Regions from separate parts of the Janthinobacterium sp. NKUCC06_STL genome, predicted to be linked through region 2. Evidence: predicted binding sites of a transcription regulator. Region 2 holds the regulator's gene; each other region holds the start of a gene.
What was found. The regulator HrcA, encoded in region 2, represses chaperone genes, less so after heat shock. The targets are predictions, from matches to a motif close to TTAGCACTCNNNNNNNNNGAGTGCTAA.
Positions count from the first base shown of each region.

Region 1: the regulator HrcA is predicted to act here: its motif matches at 4,923-4,949, upstream of rpoH (RNA polymerase sigma factor RpoH).
Region 3: the regulator HrcA is predicted to act here: its motif matches at 4,111-4,137, upstream of groES (co-chaperone GroES).

Region 1 is NZ_JAHKQY010000008.1:61,982-68,487, forward strand. It holds gene KO539_RS22065 (NAD(P)/FAD-dependent oxidoreductase) at 1-684, opposite strand, end outside; gene KO539_RS22070 (MerR family transcriptional regulator) at 888-1,829, shown strand; gene ftsY (signal recognition particle-docking protein FtsY) at 1,995-3,053, shown strand; gene KO539_RS22080 (cell division ATP-binding protein FtsE) at 3,064-3,801, shown strand; gene ftsX (permease-like cell division protein FtsX) at 3,798-4,718, shown strand; gene rpoH (RNA polymerase sigma factor RpoH) at 5,109-6,002, shown strand; gene KO539_RS22095 (hypothetical protein) at 6,092-6,358, opposite strand.
Region 2 is NZ_JAHKQY010000001.1:1,873,864-1,880,369, reverse strand. It holds gene KO539_RS08560 (hypothetical protein) at 174-755, opposite strand; gene KO539_RS08555 (hypothetical protein) at 792-1,391, opposite strand; gene KO539_RS08550 (HAD family hydrolase) at 1,637-2,362, shown strand; gene hrcA (heat-inducible transcriptional repressor HrcA) at 2,478-3,494, shown strand; gene fur (ferric iron uptake transcriptional regulator) at 3,542-3,973, opposite strand; gene KO539_RS08535 (outer membrane protein assembly factor BamE) at 4,170-4,811, shown strand; gene dapB (4-hydroxy-tetrahydrodipicolinate reductase) at 4,831-5,640, shown strand; gene KO539_RS08525 (barstar family protein) at 5,649-5,975, shown strand; gene KO539_RS08520 (CaiB/BaiF CoA-transferase family protein) at 6,069-6,506, opposite strand, start outside.
Region 3 is NZ_JAHKQY010000001.1:1,186,266-1,192,771, reverse strand. It holds gene KO539_RS05415 (oligopeptide:H+ symporter) at 1-470, opposite strand, end outside; gene KO539_RS05410 (GNAT family N-acetyltransferase) at 553-1,110, opposite strand; gene KO539_RS05405 (hypothetical protein) at 1,171-1,647, opposite strand; gene groL (chaperonin GroEL) at 1,880-3,529, opposite strand; gene groES (co-chaperone GroES) at 3,580-3,870, opposite strand; gene KO539_RS05390 (hypothetical protein) at 4,405-5,151, shown strand; gene KO539_RS05385 (DUF904 domain-containing protein) at 5,281-5,571, shown strand; gene KO539_RS05380 (cell division protein ZapA) at 5,571-5,882, shown strand; RNA gene ssrS (6S RNA) at 5,937-6,114, shown strand; gene KO539_RS05370 (EVE domain-containing protein) at 6,194-6,506, shown strand, end outside.

The sequences.
Region 1 (6,506 bases), on a different contig from region 2:
GCCTGCCAACAATTTTTTCACATACTCGCGCGAGCCGCCGCGCACCGTGCGCCATTGCGGCCGGTCGCTCACTTGCAGCAAGCCATGGTTGTGGCAGAAACGGATGAAGGTGGCCAAGGGAAAGGCCAGCATCTGGCGCGCCGGGCATGACCAGATGCAGGCGGCCATCGGCAGCAGATACCAGTGGCGAAATTCCTCGCCATAGCCGTGCAAGTCGAGAAACTCGCCCAGCGGCATGGCCGGCGCCGGCACGCTGGCCGTCGCCAGGGAGCTGGCCTGGCGGTTGAAGCGCAGAATATCGCGCAACATGCGCAGGAAGGCGGGGCGCAGCAGATTGCTGCGCTGGGCAAACACGGTATCCAGGTTGGCGCCCGCCCATTCCAGCACGCGGGCATCGGACGCGGTGCCCAGCGGCATTTTGACGGAAAACGACATGTCGCTGTCGGCCGCCTCGACGCCGAGCTCGTCAAACAGTTGCACCAGGTTCGGATACGTGGCGTGATTGAATACGAGAAAACCCGTGTCGACGCCATGCGTGACGCCATCGAGCGTGACATCGACCGTATGGCTGTGGCCGCCAAAATAGTCGCCCGCCTCGTACAAGGTGACGTCCTGACCCGCTTGCGCCAGCCGATAGGCACACGACAATCCTGCGATTCCTGCTCCGACGACGGCAATTTTCATGAGTGCACCTGTGTTAAGTTTGTCCTGGACAAATAAGCCTCATGGATAATCGATGAAATATTGATTTATGTCAATGAGCGTCCTGAGCCGTTCAGAAACTTATACGTCGGCAATTTCTAATCGGATTCAGCTATTTGGTATGGGGCAGCGGAAGGCGTAAAATGCACTCCACGTTCTTTTGGCATGCGAGCAAGCCCCCTGGTATGGATACTGACCTGCAACCTACTTCCGCCTTCAGCATCAGCGATGTCGAACGCGATACCGGACTGGCCAAGGAAACCTTGCGTGTGTGGGAGCGCCGTTACGCCTTTCCCCAGCCCCAGCGCGACGCCTTTGGCGAGCGCAGCTACCCGGCCGAGCAAGTGCAAAAATTGCGCATGGTCAAGCGCCTGCTGGACCTCGGATTTCGTCCGGGCAAAATCATGCAGCACAGCACCGTGCAACTGCAGCAGCTGGCCAGCGCCGGCAGCGCGGCGCCGTCAACGCCAGCGCCCCAGCTCGAACACTACCTGGCCCTCTGCCGCAGCCACCAGATGGAGGAACTGGGCGGCGCCCTGCGCCAGGCGCTGGCCGTGCTGGGCCTGAAAGCGTTCACCATCGACGTCATCGCGCCGCTTACCGGCATGGTGGGCGAAGCGTGGGCTTGCGGTGAGCTGGCCGTGTATGAAGAGCATCTGTATAGCGAAACCCTGCAGACGGTGATGCGCCACGCCATTTTTTCCCTGCCGCAAGCGAGCAGCCCGTCCACGCGCACGCCGCGCATCGTCCTCAGTACCTTGCCGCAGGAACGCCATGGCCTGGGGCTGCTGATGGCCGAGGCGCTGTGCGCGGCGGCCGGCGCCCACTGCATGTCGCTGGGGGTAGAAACGCCGCTGACGGACATCGTCGCGGCCGCCCGCGCGCAGCGGGCCGACATCGTGGCGCTATCGTTTTCCAGCGCCAGCAAGCAACGGCAGACGCGCGACAGCCTGCAGCAACTGCATGCAAGCTTGCCGCCAAGCATGGAATTGTGGGCCGGCGGACGCAGTCCCGTGTTGTACCGCCAGCCGCCGCCGTTTTTACATGTGCTGGACTTGCGGCAAGTCGACGAAAGCATCGCCGACTGGCGCCGCCGCCACCAGGCCCTGGCCCTGCAAACCCATTGATCCGGCTGGAAAGCGCGGCAATTGCGGCGATCTTCGTGGATAGCGACGCAATGTTGCCAATCGAACAGTAAAGCATGAAGGGCCGGGCGCGCTCTGGTAGAATAGCCCGTAACAACAGTGTCCGGCGCCGCCGGGCCTTAGGTCAGCACCCGCCACCACACATCCATGTTTAGTTTCTTCAAGAAAAAACCCATCGCTCCCGAGGCTGCACCAGCCGAGCCTCTCGTCCTTCCCGCCGCCACGCCGCCTGCACCGCAGCCTGCCGCTGCGCCCCTGAGCGGCGCGCCGGCCGAGCTCGTGCCCGTGATCGTGGCCGCCGAACCCGAGAAAAAATCGTGGATGACGCGCCTGAAGGCGGGCCTGTCGAAAACCTCGAATACCTTGTCCGTGCTGTTCGTCGGCGCGAAGATCGACGACGCCCTGTATGAAGAGCTGGAAGCGGCCTTGCTGATGTCCGACGCCGGCATCGACGCCACGGAATTCCTGCTCACGGAATTGAAGAAGAAGGTCAAGGAAGACAAGCTGCTCGACGCGGCCGCCGTCAAGGCCGCCCTGAAAGTATTGCTGATCGACCTGCTCTCGCCGCTGGAAAAGCGCTTCGAGCTGGGCCGCCACAAGCCGCTGGTGATGATGATTTCCGGCGTGAATGGCGCCGGCAAGACCACCACCATCGGCAAGCTGGCCAAGCACATGCAGTCGAACAACCAGTCCGTGCTGCTGGCTGCGGGCGACACCTTCCGCGCCGCCGCGCGCGAGCAATTGATGGTCTGGGGCGAGCGCAACAACGTCACCGTGATTTCGCAGGAATCGGGCGACCCGGCCGCCGTGGCCTACGACTCCGTGCAATCGGCAAAAGCGCGCGGCATCGACGTGGTGATGGTCGACACGGCGGGCCGCTTGCCGACGCAGTTGCACCTGATGGAAGAATTAAAGAAAATCAAGCGCGTCATCGGCAAAGGCATGGAAGGCGCGCCGCATGAAACCCTGCTCGTCATCGACGGCAACACGGGCCAGAACGCCCTCACGCAAGTGAAAGCGTTTGACGATGCCCTGCAGTTGAGCGGCCTGGTGATCACCAAGCTGGACGGTACCGCCAAGGGCGGCGTGCTGGCGGCGATAGCCCGCGTGCGTCCCGTGCCCGTGTATTTCATCGGCATCGGTGAGAAAATTGAAGACTTGCAGCCTTTCGTGGCTGCCGAATTTGTCGAAGCGCTGCTCGGATAAGCCTACCTACATGATTGAATTTCAGCACGTCTCCAAGCAATACTCCCCCGATGCCGTGGCGCTCAGCGACATTTCGCTCAGTATTGCCAAGGGCGAGCTGGTCTTCCTGGCCGGCCCGTCCGGCGCCGGCAAATCCACCTTGCTGAAAATGATCGCCGCCATGGAACGCCCCACGTCGGGCAAGCTGATCGTCAACGGCCAGGACATGGCCAAGATCAAGCCGGCCGGCGTGCCGTTTTTGCGCCGTAACATGGGCCTGATCTTCCAGCAGCAAAAGTTATTGAACGACCGCTCCATCCTGGCCAACGTCATGCTGCCGCTGCTCGTCGTCGGCGCGCATAAAGTGGCCGCGGAACAGCGCGCGCGCGCCGCGCTCGACAAGGTCGGATTGCTGGACCGCGCCATGGCGCGTCCGCTGTCGCTGTCTGGCGGGGAGCAGCAGCGCGTGTCGATCGCGCGCGCCATCGTCAACCGGCCGCAAATCATCCTGGCCGACGAACCGACGGCCAACCTGGACCGCGCCAGCGCCAACAAGGTGCTCGACGCCCTGAAAGCATTCCACTCCGTGGGCGTGACCTGCCTCATTTCCAGCCATGACGAACAGATGCTCGACGCGGCCGCCCGCGTGATCCACCTGAAAAACGGCCAGCTGGTGGCCATCGACAAGGCCACGCAAGCGCCCGTCTTCGCCCCGCCCGATCCCGATTTTGCCCCTGGCCTGGACGACGGCGAAGGAGAGCAGGCATGAGAGGCTGGTTCCGTCAACACCGCTTCGCGCTCGGTTCGGCGCTGATTCATTTGCGCAAGTCGCCGGGCGGCTTTTTATTGAACGTCGTCGTCGTCGCCATCGCCCTGTCGCTGCCGTTCGCCGGCTTGACCATGCTCGACAATGTACGCCCGATGTCGGAACAGATGTCGGTCGACCCGGAAATCAGCGTCTTCCTGAAGATCGACACGCCGCGCGAGCAAGCCGTGGCGCTGGCCAGTTCCATGCGCAAGATTGTCGGCGAGCAAAAGGCGAAGATCGTCTTCATCGCGCGCGAACAGGCGCTCGACACCCTGAAGAACAAGAACGGCCTGGCCGACGTACTGAGCACCCTGGGCGACAATCCCCTGCCCGACAGCTATGTGCTGAAACTCGACGCCTTCAGCAGCGCCAGCGAAGCGCAGGATGTCGATGCCGTGGCGGAACAGTTGCGCCAGTTGCCCGGCGTGGAATCGGCGCAAGTCGATTCGGCCTGGGTCAAGCGCCTGGCGGCCCTGCTGGGCGTGCTGCGCCTGGTGCTGTTGCTGCTGGCCATTACTTTGGGCGTGGCCGTGATCGCCGTTGTCTTCAATACCATCCGCTTGCAGGTAATGCAGCAGCGCGATGAAATCAGCATCTCGAAACTGATCGGCGCCACCGACACCTTCATCCACCGCCCCTTCTATTACACGGGCGCCCTGCTGGGCCTGTGCGCCGGTGCGCTGGCCCTGGGCGCCGTGGCGCTGGCCATGCAACCGCTCAATACCGCGATTGCCGAGTTTGCGCGCCTGTACGCGTCCGAATTCCAGCTGGTGCCGCTGGCGCCGCTGCCGATGGCCGGCTTGCTGGCCGTCAGCGCCGGCCTGGGCCTGATCGGCGCCTTCCTCTGCGTGCAGCGCCACCTGGCGCGCCTGAACTGAGCTTCCCTCCCATGGCGGCGCCTGCGGTGCCGCCATGCGCCTCACCCTCCTCATCTGCTGTTATCTTGATATTTAGCAAGTATTCTTAAGGTTCGCTTCAGTCAGAGGCCGTAGACTGATTACGTGTTCAAATCACTGTTCATATATATATCAAGCATTAAATCGCCATAGCATTTAGGCTATCAGGCCGATTAAATGTGCTGATTGGCACTCTCAAGCAGAGAGTGCTAATATAGGGACATACCAAACGCAGAAGCGCCATGGACGCCAGATGAAGATGGTGCCGCGCTCTGCAAAGTGCAAGACCGAATACGCAAACAGACAAGCGGACCACGTCGCGTGACGTGGCCAACTGGAACAAAGCAAGACTACGAGGGAGAAAACATGACTATGATGTCCGCAACGTCCGCATTGGTTCCGACCAAAAGTAATGCGCTGGGCCTCGGTTTCACTGGCAATCTGGGCAATATCGACGCCTATATTTCGGCCGTGAACCGCCTGCCCATGTTGACCCACGACGAAGAAATTTCGCTGGCGACACGCCTGCGTGAAAAAAATGACCTGGCCGCCGCGCAAGAACTGGTGCTGTCGCACCTGCGCCTGGTGGTCTCGATTGCCCGCGGTTACCTGGGCTATGGCTTGCCGCACGCCGACCTGATTCAGGAAGGCAATATCGGCTTGATGAAAGCCGTGAAACGTTTCGATCCGGATCAGGGCGTACGCCTGGTGTCGTACGCCATGCACTGGGTGAAAGCCGAGATGCATGAGTACATCCTGAAAAACTGGCGCCTGGTCAAGGTTGCGACGACGAAAGCGCAGCGCAAGCTGTTCTTCAACCTGCGCAGCCACAAGACGGGCCTGGACGCGATGACGCCGAAGCAGATCGATGCGCTGGCCAAGCTGCTCGACGTGAAGCGCGAAGAAGTGATCGAGATGGAAACGCGCTTGAGCGGCCGCGACATTGCGCTGGAATCGCCGACCGACGATGAAGACGACAAGTTTTCGCCGATCGCCTACCTGTCGTCGGAGCAAAGCGAACCGACCAAGGTGCTGGAAGCGGAACAAGTGACGCGTTTGCAATCGGAAGGCCTGGAAACGGCCTTGAGCAAGTTGGACGCCCGTTCGCGCCGCATCATCGAAGCGCGCTGGCTGGCCAACGACGACGGCTCGGGCGCCACCCTGCACGCGCTGGCAGAAGAGTTCGGCGTATCGGCCGAACGCATCCGCCAGATCGAAGTGGCGGCGCTGAAAAAAATGAAGGGCGCCTTGGCCGCCTGGGTGTAATCGAAAGCAATGCCGCAATGCAAAAGGCGCCGCAAGGCGCCTTTTAGTTTTACCACTGATATTTATCAACAGATAAACATTGTCAGCCCTTACGCTGCAGCCAGGCCCTTGACGAGGACTTCGGCAACCAATTCATTCAGATCCGCGCCGCGCTCCTTGGCCAGGGTCTGCAATTGCAAGACCAGATCGCTGTTCAGCTTGACGGCGAATGGCACCAGGCCCAGGGCCTGATCGCGCTTGCGCTGCTCGCGGCGGTCGATGACCACCGCTTCCTTACCGAATGCACCGGCGCCGGGAACATTCATCTTTCCCATCAGTTTCTTGGCATCGCTTTTCGCCAGGGCAGTTTTTTTCATGGTTGTTTCCTGATTTTCAAAACAGCCATTTTACGCAGTAATCGGCGCGCCGCGTGGCCGGCGCATCAATTCATCGGCAGCGCGCCAATAGTGCGCCGGAAAAATATCATTTTGTTACTATCATTTCATCCCACGCGTGAACAAGCAC
Region 2 (6,506 bases):
AAAAAAAGCCCGCTGGTAAAAGCGGGCTAAATCCAATTCTTGGAAGAGTTGGAGGAGACAGATGCATTATGCTGCATCGCCACATATAACTCCAATTTATCTTTGGAATATCAACTATGGATTTCCGTGATATCTCTTCCCGGTAGCCGCGCAGCGGCTACCGTTGCCGCCACTCAGGCCGGATTGCAAACGACCTTCACCGTCGTCACATTCGCTTCACCCATGGTGCCGCCACCCGTGCCTGGCTGTACGACGCAGAGCAGACCCTTAGGCTGAACGGAGACGCTGACGCCAAAGGTGTCGCCATAGGCGACAGGGCCGACCATGGTAAAGGTCGTGGCATCCTTGGCCACCGTTGTGGGTGTACTACCGTTAATCAGCACCAGGCCGTCCACCGTCAGGCCGGAAATCGTGCCGCCCACGGTATATTTGTTTTGCGAGCAAGTAACCGAGGCGCTGATATTGATGTAATGGCCAGCCGAACCGGAACCACCGCTGATGCCGCAAGTCATGTGGGCTGGTTGTTTATTGACGGTGATGTTGTAGTCGGTGCCATAGTCGATGCGCTTGGCAAAGGTAAACGCTGTTTTTCCCGCAGGAACCGGCAGGGTGTCGCTGCCATTGGCCAGGATCAGTCCTTCATTGTTTAAGCCTGTGATGGTGCCGCCGACCTCATACGAGGCCTTGCCGCCGCAAGCGGCCAGTCCCAAGGTCAGCAGCAGTGCGGCGAGTGGGCGCAAGCAGGATAACTTCATGTATTTCTCCAAAAATTAGGTGACGAATCGCAAGGATTACTGCGGCGTGCAGTCAAGTGTGGCCGCGGTCGTGGCGGCGGAGCCCATCGTGCCGACCGTATCGCTGCCGTCTGCACTGCTGGAACCCTGGAAGCGGCACTTCAGGCCCGTTGGCTGCGTCAGTATGGAAATGCCGTACGCGGCGCCGTCATCAACGCTTGCGAATTCGTAGGCGGTGGCGCCAGCCAGCAGGGTGGTGCCGGTGGGGCCCATCACCAGACGCAAGCCATCGGCGCTCAGGCCCGTGACCGTGCCGCGAAGCAGGTAGGTGTTGGTCTTGCAGTTCACCTGGGCCGTGCTCACGGAGTAGCTCGATGCCTTGCCGACGCCATTGATAATCGTGCAAACGGCGCCCTTGGGCTGTTGCGCGATGGTGATGTCGTAGCGGTCATCGGTCTTGACCAGCTTGGTGAAAACAACGGAGTTCTGGCCCGCAGTTACCGGCAAGCGTTCCCCGTCATTCTGGAGAATCAGGCCATCCTTGGCCAGGTCTCTGATTTGGACTTGCAGATACAGGTTGCCGCCACTGCCGCCGCAGGCTGCCAGTGTGGCGGCACAAGCCGCCGCCAGCATCGAGCGCAGGTACAAATTTTTCATACAGTCTCCAAAACGAATTAGGTTGGGTAGCGCAACGCGGACGCTGGCGCCGCATTGGAATGGCGCCTATTTTAGTCTATCTGGCAAGCTGGATGATCTTGCCTTGTATCACCCTGTAACAATTTTTCGCCGGGAAGCGCTGGCCCGGCCCCATTTCACGGGGGCGCAGCCATGCCGGCGGCGGCGATCGGTGCGACAATAGCTATACCCTGCGCACTGTGACGCAGCATCCCATTGTGAGTCCCATGTCCCTTGCTCCTGTAAAACCCGCCGTGCCGCCCAAGGCCATCCTCTTCGACCTCGACGATACCTTGTGGCCCATCGCGCCCGTGATTGCTGCCGCCGAAACCCTGCTGCACGACTGGCTGGCCACGCATGCACCCAAGGTGGCGCAGCAGTTTTCCATCGAACTGCTGCGCCAGCACCGTCTGGCCATGCTCAATGAACAACCGCATTTCCATGGCAACCTGATCGAGTTGCGCCGTGCGGGCCTGCTGGCCGCCTTCGAGGCTGCCGGCGAGGATCCCGCCCTGGTCGACGGCGCCATCGCGCAGTTCCTTGCGGCCCGTCATCGCGTCCAGCCATATGACGACGTCTTGCCGGGCCTGGACTGGATGGGCCAGCGCATGCTGGTCGGTTCCATCTCGAATGGCAATGCGGACCTTGAAATTATCGGCCTGGCGCAGCATTTCAAGGTATCGATCGCCGCCAGCGACTTTGGCGTGGCCAAGCCAGACGCCAGCATCTTCCTGGCCGCTTGCGCCGCGCTGGACGTGGCGCCGCATGAAGCCGTGTATGTCGGCGACGATCTGTATTTCGATGTGACGGGAGCGCAGGGGGCGGGCATGCGTGCCGTGTGGATGAACCGCAAGGGCAGCGATGCCCACCTGGCCGCCGGCGTGCAGCCCGACGCCATCTGCGCCAACTTTGATGAATTGCTGTTGTGGCTGCAGGGGCAACTGGAAGATTGATCGCCGCCGGACGGGCGAACGTGCATAATAGGCGCTGTTGCTGCACGTTCGGCCGCTTTCGTTGCCGCTTGCCTAAAAAATACTTGCTAAAAAATACTTGCCTAAATAAAACACCATGCAACTCGATACACGTGCCCAAACACTGCTGAAAGCCTTGGTCGAGCGATATATCGCCGACGGCCTGCCGGTCGGTTCGCGCGCCTTGTCGAAAATTTCGGGCCTCGACCTGTCGCCGGCCACGATCCGCAACATCATGGCTGACTTGGAAGAGCTCGGTTATGTGTCCAGTCCGCACACCTCGGCCGGACGCATCCCCACGCCGCGCGGCTACCGCATCTTTGTCGACACCTTGCTGACTGTGCGGCACCTGGACGAGCACATGGTGGAGTCGCGCATGCGCCTGCAGACGCCGCAGCCGCAAAAAACCATCGCCAACGCGGCGCAGATGTTGTCGTCGCTGTCGCAGTTTGCCGGCGTCGTGCTCAGCCCGCGGCGCGAATCCGTGTTCCAGCAAATCGAATTCTTGCGCCTGTCCGAAAAACGCATCCTGCTCGTCATCGTCGCCCCCGGCGGCGACGTGCAGAACCGTCTATTGCTGACGGAGGCCGACTATACGCCGGCGCAACTGGTGCAATCGGCCAACTATATCAATCAGAATTATGGCGGCCTGTCCTTCGACGCCGTGCGCGTGCGCCTGCAGGGCGAGCTGCGCCAGTTGCGCGACGATATGGGCAGCCTGATGCAGGCTGCCGTGGAAGCGGGCAGCGAAGCGATGGCCGACCATAGCGACGACATGGTGATTTCCGGCGAGCGCAACTTGCTCAGCGTGAGCGATCTGTCATCGAATATGCATTCGCTGCGCCAGATGTTCGACATGTTCGAGCAAAAAACGGGTTTGATGCAGCTGCTCGACGTTTCGAGCAAGGCGACGGGCGTGCAGATTTTCATCGGCGGCGAATCGAACCTGGTGCCGATGGATGAGATGAGCGTGGTGACGGCGCCGTATGAAGTCAACGGCAAGATCGTGGGAACGCTGGGAGTGATCGGACCGACGCGCATGGCTTACGAGCGCGTCATCCCGATTGTCGATATCACGGCCAAGTTGCTGTCAAGCGCACTCAGCCATCATTGATCGTACTGCCTGACGTTTGCCGCTCCGGTGGGAGCGGCAAACGTGGATCAGGCGGTTTTGTGCGGGCAAGCTGTCTTGGTGCAGTTGCCGTAGATGGCCAAAGCGTGTTCGGCGATCTTGAAGCCGCGCTCTTCGGCCACTTTTTGCTGGCGGATTTCGATGTCTTCGTCGAAGAATTCTTCGACCCGGCCACAGTCGAGGCACACCAGGTGATCGTGGTGGGAGCCTTCGTTGAGCTCGAAAATCGCCTTGCCGGTTTCAAAATGGTTGCGGTTGAGCAAGCCAGCCTGTTCGAATTGCGTCAGGACGCGGTAGACAGTTGCTAAACCGACATCCATATTGTCGGCCAGCAGAATTTTATACACGTCTTCCGCGGTCAGGTGGCGTACCGGGCTACTCTGGAAGATATCGAGTATCTTCAGCCGTGGCAGGGTGGCTTTCAGGCCGCTTGCCTTGAGATCACTAGGATTGTTACTCATGTTTGTTGCTCGTATGTGGGTCAGGTGCTTTATCATATAGCGTTTTGTCGGGGAGTGCCAAAATATGCTTTTTTTTGGCGGGCCGGTCACTCCTGGCGTTTTGTTCATCCAATTGAGGTCATTTATGCGCGTAACACCGGCTGTATTGCCATCTCTCTGGCACCGTATTTCATTTCGAGCACCAGTCGTGGCAGGCATGGTCTGTGTCGCGCTGGCCATGTCCGGCTGCGCCAGCCGTGGCATTCTGGGCGAAAAGCCGGCAGCTGCTCAAAAAGAAGGCAAGGAACTGGTTCCCGAACAGGGCGCACAAACGACCACCATCACGCCGCTGCAAAAATTCATGTGGTTTTTCTCGCCCTACCGTCCTGACATTCAACAAGGCAATTTTGTCTCCGAAGAGATGCTGGCCCAGTTGAAAGTGGGCATGACGCGCGACCAGGTGCGTTTCGTCCTCGGCACCTCGCTGCTGACCGATATCTTCCATGCCGACCGCTGGGATTATCCATTCCGCCTGGCCCGTGGCAGTGGCGAAACCACCAGCAGCCGCGTGGTCGTGTACTTCGGCAAGGATGGCAAAGTGGAACGTTTCGAAGGCGGCAACTTGCCGACGGAAAAAGAATACATCGACCGCATCGCTGGTCCGTCGCCATTCGCCAAGGTCGCCAAGGCCGACGCGCCTGCCGCCGCCGTGCCATCGCCCGTGGCGCCAAGCGCCGTGCCGGTGCCGGCCGATGCCGCGCCAGCCATTCCCGTGAGCAAGCCTGCGCTTGTACCTGCACCTGCAACGGCGCCTGCCGCCGAGCCTGCGCCTGCACCTGCTGCCGAACCCACCAAATAAGTTGTTGTAAGAGAATAAAATGACTGAACTGAAAATTGCCATCGCTGGCGCCAGCGGCCGTATGGGCCATATCCTGATCGAAGCCGTCAGCAACGCACCTGACGCCGTGCTGGCCGGCGCGCTCGACCGTGCTGGTTCGCCATCCGTCGGCCAGGATGCCGCCGCCTTTCTCGGCAAACCTGCCGGCGTGCTGATCGAATCCGACTTGGCCACCGGCCTGGCCGGCGCCGATTACCTGATCGACTTCACGCGTCCCGAAGGCACTTTGCAGCACCTGGCGTATTGCGCCGAGCATGGCATCAAGATGATCATCGGCACCACCGGTTTCAATGACGCTGGCAAGGCCGCCATTGCCGCCGCCGCCGAAAAGACGGCCATCATGTTCGCGCCGAACATGAGCGTGGGCGTGAATGTCACCATGAAGCTGCTGGAACTGGCCGCCAAAAGCCTGTCCGAAGGCTACGACATCGAGATCATTGAAGCCCATCACCGCCACAAGGTCGATGCGCCGTCGGGCACCGCCCTGCAAATGGGCGAAGTGGTGGCCGGCGCCTTGGGCCGCGACTTGAAGGAATGCGCCGTGTACGGCCGCGAAGGCGTGACGGGCGAACGCGACCCGTCGACCATCGGCTTTGCCACCATCCGCGGCGGCGATATCGTCGGCGACCATACGGTGCTGTTTGCCGGCATCGGCGAGCGCATCGAGATCAGCCACAAGTCGAGCAGCCGCGTCACCTACGCCCACGGCGCCTTGCGCGCCGCGCGTTTCCTGGCCGACAAGCCGACCGGCCTGTTCGACATGCAGGACGTGCTGTCGCTGAAGAACTGAGGAAGATCATGGCCACTGCCATCCTGAATGGAAAAGACATCACCGACGCAGCGAGCTTTCACGCGCAATGCGTGCCCGCCTTCGGTTTCCCCGCGTTCTACGGCAACAGCATGGATGCCTGGGTAGATTGCCTCAGTTATCTGCGCGACGACGAAAACATGACGCAGTTCCGTTTGAAACCAAACGAAGTGCTCGACATTGTCGTGCAGGATGCGGAAGCGATGAAGGCGCAAGTGCCGGACTTGCTGGAAGAAATCACGTTCTGTATCGCCGGCATCAATGAGCGCTATGAGGATTATGGCGAAAAACCGGCGTTGAAATTGACGCTGAAGTAATTCCGGGGTCAGTCGCTTCGCGATCGGAATGCGCCCGATTCGGGCGCATTCCCCCTCAGGGTCCGACCCCGGCCGTTCCGCCGTTGGGGTGAGTTACACCACCTTGCGTTCGCGCAAGCCGTCAATCTCCGTACTGTCCAATCCCAGCCACTGCTGCAGCACCTCCTGCGTATGCTGCCCCAGCAACGGTGGCGGCAGCCGGTACTGCACTGGCGAGCTTGAGAGGCGGACGGGGTTGGCCACCAGCGCCACCATGCCCGCCGTGGGATGCGGCATTTCCACTTTCAAGCCACGCGCCACTACTTGCGGGTCGGCAAAGACCTGGTCGATGCGGTTGACGGGGCCGCACGGCACGGCTTGCGCCTCGAAGGCGCTGATCCACTCGGCCGTCGTGCGCATGACCGTGGCCTGGCGCATCAAGGGGATCAGGATTGCCCGGTTTGCCACGCGCTGCGGATTGGTGGCGAAGCGTTCATCCTGCGCCCATTCCGGATGGCCGGCGACGGCGCAAAAGCGCGAGAATTGCCCGTC
Region 3 (6,506 bases), 690 kb from region 2:
TAGAACAGGTCGAAGACCAGCTTGGCCTTGTGCTTGTTGGTCTGGTCGAACTGGTCGCCGACAAACGAAGCCACCAGCGGCTTGATGCCGCCGGAACCGAAGGCGATCAGGAACAGGCCGAAATAGAAGCCGTTGACGCTGTTTTCAAACAGGGCCAGGCAGGCATGGCCGGCGCAATACACGAGGCTGAGCCAGAAGATGGTGTTGTACTTGCCGAAGAAGCGGTCGGCCAGCCAGCCGCCCAGCAGCGGGAAGAAATACACGCCGATGACGAAGGTGTGGAAGACGTGCTTGGCTTCGCCCGTGCGCTGGTCGATCGGGATCATCAGCAGCAAGGTGCTGATGAGGAATGGCGTCAGGATGTTGCGCATGCCATAAAAGCTGAAGCGTTCGCAGCCTTCGTTGGCGATGATGTACGGTATTTGCCGCGGCATTTTGCCCGTGGCGGTTTGTGTCTCGGCCGATGACATTGGCTCTCCCCCAAGTTTTTTTTGTAAGCCGCGATGCTAAGGCCTGCCGCGTTTGCTTGCAACAGAAAAAACGGCCTGTCCGCTATTTCGCAGGGATTTGTAAGGTATTGATTTTCATAAAGACATTACTTTCGGCACTTGCAAGGGCAGGGCGGGGCAGCAACAGCTGCATATGCAGCATGCCATCCGCTGCGAGACTGTCCTCCAGGGTAAAACCGCAAGCCAGGTACAGGGTCAACGCCGCGTGGTTGTCCTGCGCCACGGCCAGGCGCACGCGGGCCAGTTCGGGCACGCTGCAGGCGTGCGCAATGGCCGCCTGCACCAGTTGCCGTCCCGCACCGCGCCCGCGCGCCTGCGGCGCCACGTACACGCTCCACAGACTGGCCTTGTCATGCACGACGGCAATCGGCTCGCGGCGCAGGCCGGCCATGCCGATCAATTGTTCTTTGTTGAAAGCGCCAAATATTATTTGGTGCGAGGTGGCGCGCAAGCGCTCGGCTATCTGTGCCAGCGGCAAGCCGCTTTCCGCCGCATGCGTGGTGCAGAAGGCGGCGGGCAGTTCGGCGATGCCGGCCAGGCGCAGCGCGCGGTAGGCGCTGGCGTCGTCTGGCGTGAGGGGGCGGACAGTGATGGCGGGCATGTGGGCGAGTATCGGGCTTTGATGCCAGAAAGTAAAGCTTGCGCTACAACGCCGGCGTAGTTACTGCGTGGCGACGCGCTGCATGGGCGCATTATCCTTGCGCCATTGTTCCAGGCTGATCAGGTCGCCGCTGACGACGTCGTCAACGAGGATGCGCTTGCCATCGGGCGTCACGACAAAGCTTTCCCAGCGGTGCGCCGCATCGGGCGTGCTTTCGAAAAAGCTCAGCTGGTAGCTGGCGACGCCATCGACGAGGCGCGTCTCGGGCGACGTTTCCATCACGGCGCCGTGCGCGCGGCCGCCCGAAGCTTTTTCGATATGCGCCGACCAGGCCTTGATTTCCGGCAAAGCCAGCAAGGCATCGACGGCGCGCGCGTTCTGCTCTGGCGCCGCCGTGTTGGCGCTGGCGCCAGGGGCATTGCCCTCGTGCGGCGCGGACTGCTGGTGCATGTAAAAAGCGACTAGCCCGGCGGCCAGCAAGCCGGCCAGGATGCCGGCGATGATGGTGGTTCTGGAAGAGGAGGCGCGTGGCGGCATGATGGTGGGCGTGAGAAAGAGGGACGATGGCGGCCATGCTAAAGCAAAACGCACAGGCCGGCAATCGCCGGGCTTGCCAAATCAACAGGCCAACAGGCGAAAAAAAAAGCTACCTTCCGTAGAAGATAGCTTTTCGGGGCTGCCGGGGAAGAACAGGCAGCTTTTGGTCTGCTGTCTCTCCCCGGCGCATGCATCCCTGCGCGCCGTCGCCTGCGCGCGGGGATGCCGGACATTACATCATGCCGTCCATGCCGCCCATGCCGCCCATACCACCCATGCCGCCGCCCATGCCGCCGCCTGCTTTGTCGTCAGCGATTTCGCAGACCATGCAGTCGGTTGTCAGCATCAGCGAAGCGATCGAAGCGGCGTTTTGCAGCGCCGAACGGGTCACTTTGGCTGGGTCCAGGACGCCCATTTCAACCATGTCGCCATACGTGCCGTTGGCAGCGTTGTAGCCGTAGTTGCCCGTGCCAGCCAGTACGGCTGCCACGACGACCGAAGCTTCTTCGCCAGCGTTTTGCACGATCATGCGCAGTGGCTCTTCCATTGCGCGCAGAACGATCTTGATACCAGCGTCTTGATCAGGATTGTCGCCCTTGACCGTGATGTTGGCGCGTGCGCGCAGCAGGGCTACGCCGCCGCCTGGCACGATGCCTTCTTCCACGGCAGCGCGGGTAGCGTGCAGTGCATCTTCAACGCGGGCTTTTTTCTCTTTCATTTCGACTTCGGTGGCTGCGCCAACCTTGATCACGGCAACGCCGCCAGCCAGTTTGGCTACGCGCTCTTGCAGTTTTTCACGGTCGTAGTCTGAGGTCGCTTCTTCGATCTGTACACGCACTTGTTTTACGCGTGCTTCGATCGATGCTGCTTCGCCGGCGCCATCTATGACGATGGTGTTTTCTTTGCCCACTTCGATGCGTTTCGCTTGGCCCAGTTCGGCCAGGGTCACTTTTTCCAGGGTCAGGCCGACTTCTTCAGCGATCACTTGGCCGCCGGTCAGGACAGCGATGTCTTCCAGCATGGCTTTGCGGCGGTCGCCGAAGCCAGGGGCTTTCACTGCGCACGTTTTCAGGATGCCGCGGATGTTGTTCACAACCAGGGTGGCCAGTGCTTCGCCTTCGATGTCTTCCGCGATGATCAGCAGTGGACGACCAGCTTTGGCGACTTGTTCCAGTACCGGCAGCAGGTCACGGATGTTCGAGATTTTCTTGTCGCACAGCAGGACGAATGGGCTGTCCAGTACGGCAACTTGTTTCTCTGGGTTGTTGATGAAGTATGGCGACAGGTAGCCGCGGTCGAACTGCATGCCTTCAACAATGTCCAGCTCGTCGTTCAGCGACTTGCCGTCTTCCACGGTGATCACGCCTTCTTTGCCGACTTTTTCCATCGCTTCAGCGATACGCTCGCCGATCGAGTAGTCCGAGTTCGCCGAGATCGCGCCAACCTGGGCGATTTCTTTGGTCGTGGTGCAAGGACGGGCGATTTTCGCCAGTTCTTCGACGGTCGCTGCAACAGCTTTGTCGATACCGCGCTTCAGGTCCATCGGGTTCATGCCGGCGGCAACGAACTTCATGCCTTCGCGCACGATGGCTTGTGCCAGCACGGTTGCGGTGGTGGTGCCGTCGCCGGCGTTGTCGCTGGTGCGGGAAGCAACTTCCTTGACCATTTGCGCGCCCATGTTCATGAGCTTGTCTTTGAGTTCAACTTCTTTCGCTACCGATACACCATCCTTGGTGACGGTAGGGGCGCCGAACGAGCGCTCCAGAACCACGTTGCGGCCTTTCGGGCCCAAGGTGACTTTGACTGCGTTGGCGAGGATATTGACGCCTTCGACCATCTTGGCGCGCGCTGCGTCGCCGAATACTACTTCTTTAGCTGCCATGTTCAATTCTCCTGAGTTTCGGGATGTATCTGTCTACAACGTGGAAACAATTACTTGACGACGATCGCCATGATGTCTTCTTCGCGCATGACCAGCAGCTCATCGCCGTCAACTTTGACGGTTTGGCCGGCGTACTTGCCGAACAGGACGCGGTCGCCCACTTTGACATCCAGAGGACGCACTTTGCCGTCGTCGAGAATCTTGCCATTGCCTACGGCAAGGACTTCGCCTTGATCCGGTTTTTCAGCAGCTGCATCAGGAATGATGAGGCCGGACGCGGTTTTGGTTTCCTGGTCGAGGCGTTTGACGATGACGCGATCGTTCAATGGGCGCAGATTCATACAAAACTCCTTAAAGTTCAATGGATAGGTGTTGCTAAATGAATACATGCCTGGCGCAGCGCCAGGCCTGCTTTCAGTGACCGCCGTTGAAAGCAGCCCGCAACGGTCAAGCAAACCCCATGTCATCCTGTCCTTGCCTGTATCCGGCAGTGGTGCATCGCGGCGTCGCCCGCCGCGTAGCGTTCCCTGCAGTGGTCTGGCAAGCACCATCAGTCCTGAGGATTACTACGAAAGAGTTTGTTAGCACTCTCTACTAACGAGTGCTAATTATAGGGACGGTAGGGGGCTTATTCAAGGGCTTATTCTCCGGGAAGATATACATAGACGTTCTGCGCAGCCTGCATTTACGCAGGGTTTGCGCTGGCGCAAGCCAACTTCCCGGGCGTCAGCAACAGGCGCGACTCTAGCATGCCGTCCGGAGAGGGGCCGTTCCTGTACGCACAGGAAACAGAGTTTCACTATGGAATTTGATAAGATGATTGTAATTGCATATCAATATCGCCACATATCACTACTTGCACCAGAAAGAACGCCATGCCATTTCCGCCTTCCCGCTCCGCGCTGCGCCTGCTGGGCGCTACCCTCATCGGCCTCGCCTGCCTGGGCAATGCCGCCGCGCAAGCGCCCACCATCGCCGACGAGATCACCGTGGCCACCCTGACGCCGCAGGAAAAAGACAGGCTGCTGGGTGAGCTGTTCAACGACTTGAACAAGGACGACGACGACCAGGAAGCGCACGTGTGGGACAACGGCGGCGACCGCGGCGTGATGGTCAAAGTCACGTATAACTTCAGCAATTCCGGCATGACGGAGCACAGCCTGAAGGCGCATGTGTGCCGCGACCTGAAATTCGTCGTCACGGCGGGCGGCAAGTCGCAGGACCTGAGCCGCCGCACCTGTTCGCAGAACAGCGGGAAATGGGATGTGCAGGGCAAGGACCCGGCGCCCGTCGTGTATCCGCCTTTCCTGTCCGACGTCACCATCGCCAAGCTGAATGCACAAGAACAAGCATCGTTGCTGAAGGCCGCCGTGCGCACCTTGAAAGATGAAGAGGATGGCAAGACGCGCCTGTGGAGCAACAAGGGACTGGGCAATGCGGTGCCGCTGGCAGTGCGCCTGACGCCTTCGGGCACGGACGCCAAACCTGGCAGCTATAGCCGTACTTGCCGCGACTTGACGATGGTGCTTGACGGCAAGGGCGGAGAACAGACGCTGACGCGCCGCTCTTGCGAAAACCGCTATGGCGGCCTCGATATCGAAGCCGATTACGTCGACGAGTAAAACACGGCCATCGCGGCGCCGGCGGATGCGCGCACTTGGCGAAAAGCGCCGGAAAAAGCGTGTATTGTCCGCCAACTGCCCTGCATTGATGTAAATATGTGTGACAGCGGCGTGATTCGATTGACGCCCATGGAGCGTCCGCCCTATAGTGGCGGCATGATTTCCGAATTCAACGAATTATCCGACAAAATAGGCCTGCTGGCCGAAATGACCCATGCGCTGCGCCGCGAAAACGCGCAACTGCGCAAGGACAATGCCGCGCTGGCCGCCGACAACGCCCTGTATGTGCAACGCATGCGCGAGGCGCAGGAGCGGGTGGAAGCGTTGCTGGAAAAAATTCCCGAACTGGTGCAAGCCGGACTGGAGCAAGCCGCTTCGGAAGCGGGCGCCTATATTGCCGAGAACGAGAAGGAAGCGTAATGCCGCGTGTCGATGTCAATATCATGGGCCAGTCCTACAGCATGGTGTGCCGCGACGGCGAAGAGCGCGCGCTGCGCGAAGCGGCGATCTATCTCGATAGCAAAATGAAAGCCATCCGCGACGCGGGCAAGGTCAAGGGCAACGACCGCATCGCCGTGCTGGCCGCCCTGGGCGTGGCCGCCGAATTCCTCTCCGTGAAGTCGCCGCAAGGTCCGCTGTCGGAATTGACGATACTGGAAGTGAAGCAGAAAATCTCGGCCATGCACACGGTATTGGATAGCGCCTTGACGCCCCAGGAAAACCTTTTTTAAGCGTGCACGCGACGATTTGTCTTTGCGATGCGCGATCAAAGGAGTAAACTTGGGTCTACCCTGCGGTGTTCGCGATTGCCATATATTCCTTGAACCATTTATGCGCATCGGTTGCGAATTTTGTTTGATGGGAGTGAGCGTCGCTCGTTCGACGAACCCGAAATTGAACTAACGTGACCACCTTGAACCGTTTGGTTCGGGATGCCGGCATAGCGGCACAGGCGGGGCCCAATTTGAAAGAAAACGAAAAACGGTTGCAGCATCGATGCGCAACCGTTTTTTTACGTCTGTCGCTTTGATACGGAGTCTGCATGAAACAATACTGGCTGATGAAATCCGAACCCGATGAAGTGAGCATCGACGACCTGATGGCCGCGCCGCAGCACACCATGCCGTGGTTCGGTGTGCGCAATTACCAGGCGCGCAACTTCATGCGCGATGGCATGCAGCCGGGCGATGGCGTGCTGTTCTATCACTCGAGTTGCCCGCAGCCGGGCGTGGCGGGCGTGGCCGAAGTGGCCAGCGGCGCCTATCCCGATCACAGCCAGTTTGAAGAAGGCGGCAAATACTTCGACCCGAAAGCCACGCCAGAACAGCCGCGCTGGATCAGCGTCGACGTGCGCG